Regions from separate parts of the Cobetia sp. PDI-12MA genome, predicted to be linked through region 2. Evidence: predicted binding sites of a transcription regulator. Region 2 holds the regulator's gene; the other holds the start of a gene.
What was found. The regulator LexA, encoded in region 2, represses DNA repair genes until DNA is damaged. The targets are predictions, from matches to a motif close to TACTGTNTANNTANACAGTA.
Positions count from the first base shown of each region.

Region 1 (3,410 bases), 240 kb from region 2:
GGCGGACTATCTGGAATCCTTCAGCCCGGAAACCACGCTGTTCATCCTGTCCTCCAAGTCATTCTCGACCATCGACACGCTATCCAATGCCCGCACCGCGCGCGACTGGCTGAAATCACGTCTCGACCCGGAAGGGCGCCTGGAAGCGCTGATCAACCGTCAGCACTTCATCGGCGCTTCCGCCAAGCCGGAGAAGATGACCGAGTGGGGCATCGCGCCGGAACATCAGCTGCTGTTCTGGGATTGGGTCGGCGGCCGCTATTCGCTGTGGGGCACCATCGGCCTGCCCATCGCGCTCAACGTCGGCATGGACAACTTCCGTCGTCTGCTGGCCGGGGCGCATGAGCTGGATGAGCACTTCCGCACCGCGCCGCTGGAAGACAATCTGCCGGTGCTGCTGGCGCTGGCGGGTATCTGGAACAACAACTTCCTCGATATCCGCGCCCACTCCATCCTGCCCTACGACGGTCGTCTGGAATACTTCGCCAGCTACCTCGAGCAGCTGGAGATGGAATCCAACGGCAAGTCAGTGACCAACGATGGCGAGATGATCGACTACTCGACCTGTCCGGTGCTGTGGGGCCAGCTGGGACCGAACGCCCAGCACGCCTTCTATCAGCTGCTGCACCAGGGCACCCAGGCGGTCGAGTGTGACTTCATCGCACCGATGTGTCGTTATGATCATGTCGAGGACGCCGAGACGCGCGCCCACCTCAAGGCACAACACCGCCTGACGCTGGCCAACTGCTTTGCCCAGTCACGTGTATTGATGCTTGGCGATGACGCCATCCCCGGTGATGAGGCGCAGCCGAACCACAAGCGCTACCGTGGCAATCAGCCGTCGACCACGCTATTGCTGGAAGCGCTGACACCGGAAACGCTGGGGGCGTTGATTGCGCTCTACGAGCAGAAGGTCTTCGTGCAGGCCACCATCTGGGATATCAACCCGTTCGATCAGTGGGGCGTGGAGCTGGGCAAGCAGATCGCCACCGCCACCGAAGCGACCATGACCACCGGCGAAGGCTTCGAGATGCTGGATGCCTCCAGCCGCGCGCTGATCGAAGCGGTGTGGGCAGCACAGGATCAGGACCCGCGCTGAACCCGCGGCGGATGTGAGTGAGGGGGGCGAGTGAGAGAGTGTGTGAGGGCATGCCGATATGCCGTGCAAGACGAGTGGCGGCGCCAGTCGCCGCTCTCTGTTGATTTATACAGTATTCTCGCTATCCTATAAGCGAATCAATCGTTTACACTAGACAGCACGACGCGGACCGTCGAAAACCCTGCTTCCAGCGCATGAACGCTCGAGAGATTCCTAGCCATCTTGAAGCGTGGGAGGGGCGGTGTCGCGGGCTGGCGTGTTGTCGGGAGTGCTGATGGCCAATTCCCTCTTTCCGTCAGATACGGCAGCGATGCACACCACCGCGCCCGTCAAGGGGCTGCTGTACCTGCACGGCTTCAATTCGGCCAGTTGTTCGCCCAAGGCGCGCTTGATGCAGCGCGCGGCAGAGCAGTTCGGCCTGCCGTGCGTGATGCCGGATATCCCTCCGGCGCCCGATGCGGGTCAGGCGGCGGTCAACGCAGCCTATCTCACGCTGTGTGAGCGCCTGGCGCTGGACCCCGCAGACCCCGCCTGTGATGACGCCATCATGGTGATCGGCAGTTCCATGGGCGGTTTTCTGGCCACCTGGCTGGTCGCGCGTGAGGCCGCACGCCTCGAAGGGCCGGCTGGTCCCTCCCAGAGCGTCTGGCGTCTGGGGCCACGCAGTGTGCTGATCAATCCGGCCGTGCGTCCCGCGCGACTGGTCAGCGAATGGCTCGGCTCGGTGCATGCCAATCCCTATACCGGCGTGACGTTTACCGTCACCGAGGATTTCGGCCCCGGGCTGCTTGCATTGGAAGCGGAGCCTGTCACGGCGCAGCGCACCCTGGTGCTGTTGGCGACGGCCGATGAGACATTGGATGTCAATGATGCCGCAGGGCTCTATCAGGGAAGCCGCTTGATCATCACGCCGGGTGGTGATCACGGCTTTGCGCAGTTGGCGGAATATCTGCCGGCGATCATGGCGCATGGCGGACACCGGCTGGCCCCCGCCACCGCAGCGGCGATGCATGTCGCGCCGGACTAGCAGGTCACGTGTGTGGTGCTTTCTGCCAGACCCGCCGCCACCCGCCACGACTTGGCTGGACACGGCATCTCCTGGCATGACATGGATTGCCACGACATGGATCGCCACGATACGGATTGGCACGACATGGCAGGGCGTTTGATGCTGAACGCCAGGCGCCGGTCTCTCATTTTTCAGGAATCCGTTGTTCGTCTCGCGCACGTGAAATGGCGAGTCGGATGGCGGACGTCAACACCAAGGACACAAGGCTGCGATGAGTCAGTACAGCGCCAGTTCCATTGAGGTCCTCTCCGGCCTCGAACCGGTCCGCAAGCGGCCCGGCATGTATACCGACACTTCTCGGCCCAACCACCTGGCGCAGGAAGTCATCGACAACTCCGTCGATGAGGCGCTGGCGGGGCACGCGAAGGAAATCCGCGTGCGCCTGCTCGAGAATGGCGGTATCGAGGTCGGCGATGACGGTCGTGGCATGCCCACCGACATCCACCCCGAGCATGGCGTGACCGGCATCGAGCTGATCCTCACCAAGCTGCACGCGGGGGGCAAGTTCTCCCAGGACAGCTATCGCTTCTCCGGCGGCCTGCACGGCGTGGGCGTCTCGGTGGTCAATGCGCTGTCGACGCGTCTGGAAGTGGAAGTGTGCCGCGATGGCCTGCGTCAGCGCATCGCCTTCGAGAATGGCGAGAAGGCCGAGGAACTGACCCGGATCGGCACCGTCGGCAAGCGCAATACCGGCACCCTGGTGCGCTTCTGGCCGGACGAGAGCTACTTCGACAGCCCGCGCCTGGCGATGCCGCGTCTGCGCCACCTGCTGCGTGCCAAGGCCGTGCTGTGTCCGGGGCTCAAGGTCGTGCTCATCGAGACCGATGGCAGCGAGACGACCTGGCATTACGAGGATGGCCTGCGCGATTACCTGCTCGGTGCCACCGATGGCTTCGAGCGTTTGCCGGAATCGCCGTTCGTCGGCCATTTCGAAGACGAGGAGCACGGGGTCGACTGGGCGATCCAGTGGCTGCCGGAAGGTGGCGAGCTGGTACAGGAGCCCTACGTCAACCTGATTCCCACGCCGCTGGGCGGTACTCACGTCAATGGTCTGCGCTCCGGTCTGCTCGAGGCGCTCAAGGAATTCTGCGACTACCGCAGTCTGCTGCCGCGTGGCGTCAAGCTGAGCGCGGATGACCTGTGGGAGCGCGCCGCCTTCGTGCTGTCGGTGAAGATGCTCGATCCGCAGTTCGCCGGCCAGACCAAGGAGCGTCTGTCCTCGCGCAGCGTCGCCGCCTTCGT
Region 1 is NZ_CM183351.1:1,240,597-1,244,006, forward strand. Features, by position in the region: gene pgi (glucose-6-phosphate isomerase) at 1-1,099, shown strand, start outside; gene AC5WNI_RS05315 (YqiA/YcfP family alpha/beta fold hydrolase) at 1,374-2,126, shown strand; gene parE (DNA topoisomerase IV subunit B) at 2,380-3,410, shown strand, end outside.
Region 1: the regulator LexA is predicted to act here: its motif matches at 1,195-1,214, upstream of AC5WNI_RS05315 (YqiA/YcfP family alpha/beta fold hydrolase).

Region 2 (3,410 bases):
CGCTCACCGCGGGCATTGCGACCGCGATTGATGCCCGGCTCGCGGCCACTGAGCCATAGAATGCGCGTCAGGATCCAGTCACGCTCTGGATGCTCCTCGGCAAGCTCGGGGGTGAATACCTCGCCCGTGAAGCGCCGTCCGCGATAGACGGCGCCACGCGGATTGCCCGCCCCGATGGCGGCACGAATCACATGCCAGCCGGTTGGCGTGCAACCGCTGCCATCGAGCTCGCCGATACCGTTGAGGCCGCTGGAGATCGCGCAGGCGTGCACCAGCGCGTCAGGGGCAGCCGCGCAGGGCGGCGCATCACGACTGCCACTCGGCGCGTCATTACGTATCTCAAGGCTCTGGCGCGAGAGATCCACCGCTACCCAGCAGGCCATCAGCTGGCCGCCTGGGTGACCGCCTCACCATCCCCGAGCGAGGCCGGCAACGGCGCTGCCATCGCCGCGACCACCACCGGACGCATGTGCTGGATCAGCTCACGCACCGTGGTGTGATGGCCATACTCGGCCTCCTCGATATCCCGCAGTGCATCCAGGCCCGAGAAGGTGAAGATCACGCTACCGAGCATGAAGTGCAGGCGCCAGAAGCGCTCGTTGTCCGGCAGATCAGGGGTCGCAAGCTTCAGAAGCTCGGCGAAGCGGCTGAAGACCGTGCCGTAATGCTCGCGGATATAGCGCCGCATATGGCCCTGACCCTGAGTGTAGGCAAGCCCGAGCAGGCGCATGAAGGTGCGCAGGCTGTTGCGCTCGGCCGGCACCTCCAGCACGGTACGCGCCATCACCTCCAGCAGGACCTCAAGCGGCACCTGACGCCCGGCGTATTGCTGCTCGACACTGTCGAGCGCCGCGTGGAAACGCTCGCTGAACGGATCGAGATAGCGCGCGAAGACCGCCTGGATCAGCGATTTCTTGGACCCGAAGTGGTAGTTCACCGCCGCCAGATTGACCTTGGCCTTGCTGGTGATGTTGCGCAGTGAGGTCTCGGCGAAACCACGCTCGGCGAACAGCACCTCGGCAGTATCGAGGATGCGGGTAACGGTATCGGTCTGGGCCATGGGCGGAACCCTTGTCAGGTAGAAGAGGACTGGAGTCGTAGGTCACGACGCAAGCGCCGCGCGGCGACTCTCTCATGAGGTGGTGCAGGTACACCGGAAGGCCACGTACCATATCGGCTCGTTTGTTCACGACACACGTGAGTACGACACATCCGAGCCCTGCCATCGGCGAACATTCGTTTGAAACACTTTGATTCTAGCGCGCCATGTCACGACTGACAATTCTCTCGCGTTTCAAACGCCAAAGGTTTAGTCGAGCCTGATATTCCTTCAATGCAGACCGTTCCGATTCAAGGACTCGCCGTGCTCGGTGACAGACCACCCCGCAGGGCCACACCGGATTGCCCTCTCGACAGCTTGCCTTGGATATCGACAAGCCAAGTCGGCAGACAGCGATATCTCGACGACTACCTGCCCTTTGAGGCCTCCACACAAGCCACGATGCCTTGCATGACTGCCATGACTGGATACAATGACAGTTGTATGGATGCACACCCCGTGCCGTCAGCTCAAGATGCCGCCCAGGCCAAAGGCAATGCCATGACCCAGCCGCTTACTCCGCGCCAGCAGGATGTCTTCGACTTCATCATCAAGACCATCAAGTCCTCTGGCTACCCGCCGACGCGGGCCGAAATCGCCCAGGCGCTGGGCTTCCGCTCGCCGAATGCCGCCGAGGAGCATCTGCGTGCCCTCAAGCGCAAGGGCGCCATCGAGATGGTGCCGGGCACCTCACGCGGCATTCGCGTGCCGTCGCTGGCTGACGTCGACGACAGCGCCAACGATGGTCTGCCGGTGATCGGGGAAGTGGCCGCCGGCAGCCCGATTCTTGCCAGCGAGCATATCGACCGTCACTGCCCGCTGCCGAGCGACTACTTCTCGCCGGCTGCCGACTACCTGCTGCGTGTGCGCGGCGTGTCGATGAAGGATGTGGGAATTCTGGAAGGCGACCTGCTGGCCGTGCATCGCACCACCAGCGTGCGTGACGGGCAGATCGTGGTGGCACGCCTGGGAGATGAAGTCACCGTCAAGCGCTTCCGCCGTGACGGGCACTATGTGTGGCTGGAAGCCGAAAACGAGGACTTCTCACCGATCAAGGTCGACCTGCGCACGGACAGCCTGGAGATCGAGGGCCTCGGGGTAGGTGTCATCCGCGATGGTGGCCTGCACTGAGGTCTTGACCAGCTGCACTTTGAGCAACCTAGCGTTGCCCAGCAGCACTTTTCCATCAGGGCTTTTCTCGCAGAGCTTTTCTCGCAGAGCCCTGGGCAACAGGAAAGCCGTACGCATTGCACAAAAAACCCGCCTCGAGGCGGGTTTTTTGTGCGCGAAGCGCGAGCGATGCATCAGTGCACGATGCCTTCTGACTGCTCATCCTCGTCTTCTTCGCCATCCCAGAGGCGAGTCCGGGTGATGGCGTGGTCGATCATCTCACGCGCGACCTCGAAACGATTGTCACGCAGCAGATCAGCGGCCTCGTCTGAAATGCGAATGCTGAGCAGCGGCTCACCTTCGCTTTCCGCGGCGCGCAGAATCACTTCACCATCTTCCATTTGCACAATTTCAAGTACGGCGGGATCGGACACGTCATTCCTCCTGCACGGCACCTCGTGAGATACCGGCGTCGTTGTAATCGTCAGCGCGACGGCTGGCAAGCCCGGCACCGCGTTGCCATCAGCGACGCAGAAAAAAGTACGACCACAGCCAGAGCCATGGTCGTACCGGAGAGTGCAGGGCTTGCCACAATGCGATCAGTCTAGCACCCGTGAAGGCGAAACGTCACCCGATCGCCATGCGCCAGTCATCACCAGCGTGCAGCGCCATATCAGCGCCTTGACCTACCACTCGACGCTCGACTCGCGCAGCTGCGGCAGCAGCGCCTTGAATGCCGTGATGGCGGCGCTGAGACGCTCGGCCAGCGAGTCGCTCGAGGCTGCCGCGATGATCAGACCATCACCCCGCGAACGCGATTCCTCGCGGCGAGCGACGCCACCCTCTTCATGCAGACGGGTCACATCCGCGATCAGCTCAGACAACCAGCTGTCAGGACGTTCCAGCAGGCTGCGCAGCTGCTCGACCTCGGCAATGGGCGTCGGTGGTGTGGCCAGGCGCTCGCGCCAGCTCCCCTGCGGCCAGCGCGCCGTCACGGCACACTCTTCCAGCAATGAGGCCAGCGCCAGCTCCAGCAGGGCGAGCGCGCCCTCTTCACCGGCCATGCGACGCGCCACGGCATGCTCATCGTCGCCAGAGACCGCTGACTGGGCCAGCAGCAACTCGGCCTGATACAGCAGCTGATTGGTACGGGCACGCTGGCTCATCAGCTCTTGGCTCCCTTGCGCTTGTCCTCGACGAC
Region 2 is NZ_CM183351.1:999,095-1,002,504, reverse strand. Features, by position in the region: gene AC5WNI_RS04320 (L,D-transpeptidase) at 1-383, opposite strand, end outside; gene AC5WNI_RS04315 (TetR/AcrR family transcriptional regulator) at 383-1,060, opposite strand; gene lexA (transcriptional repressor LexA) at 1,601-2,230, shown strand; gene AC5WNI_RS04305 (hypothetical protein) at 2,404-2,643, opposite strand; gene AC5WNI_RS04300 (DUF6586 family protein) at 2,896-3,375, opposite strand; gene topA (type I DNA topoisomerase) at 3,375-3,410, opposite strand, start outside.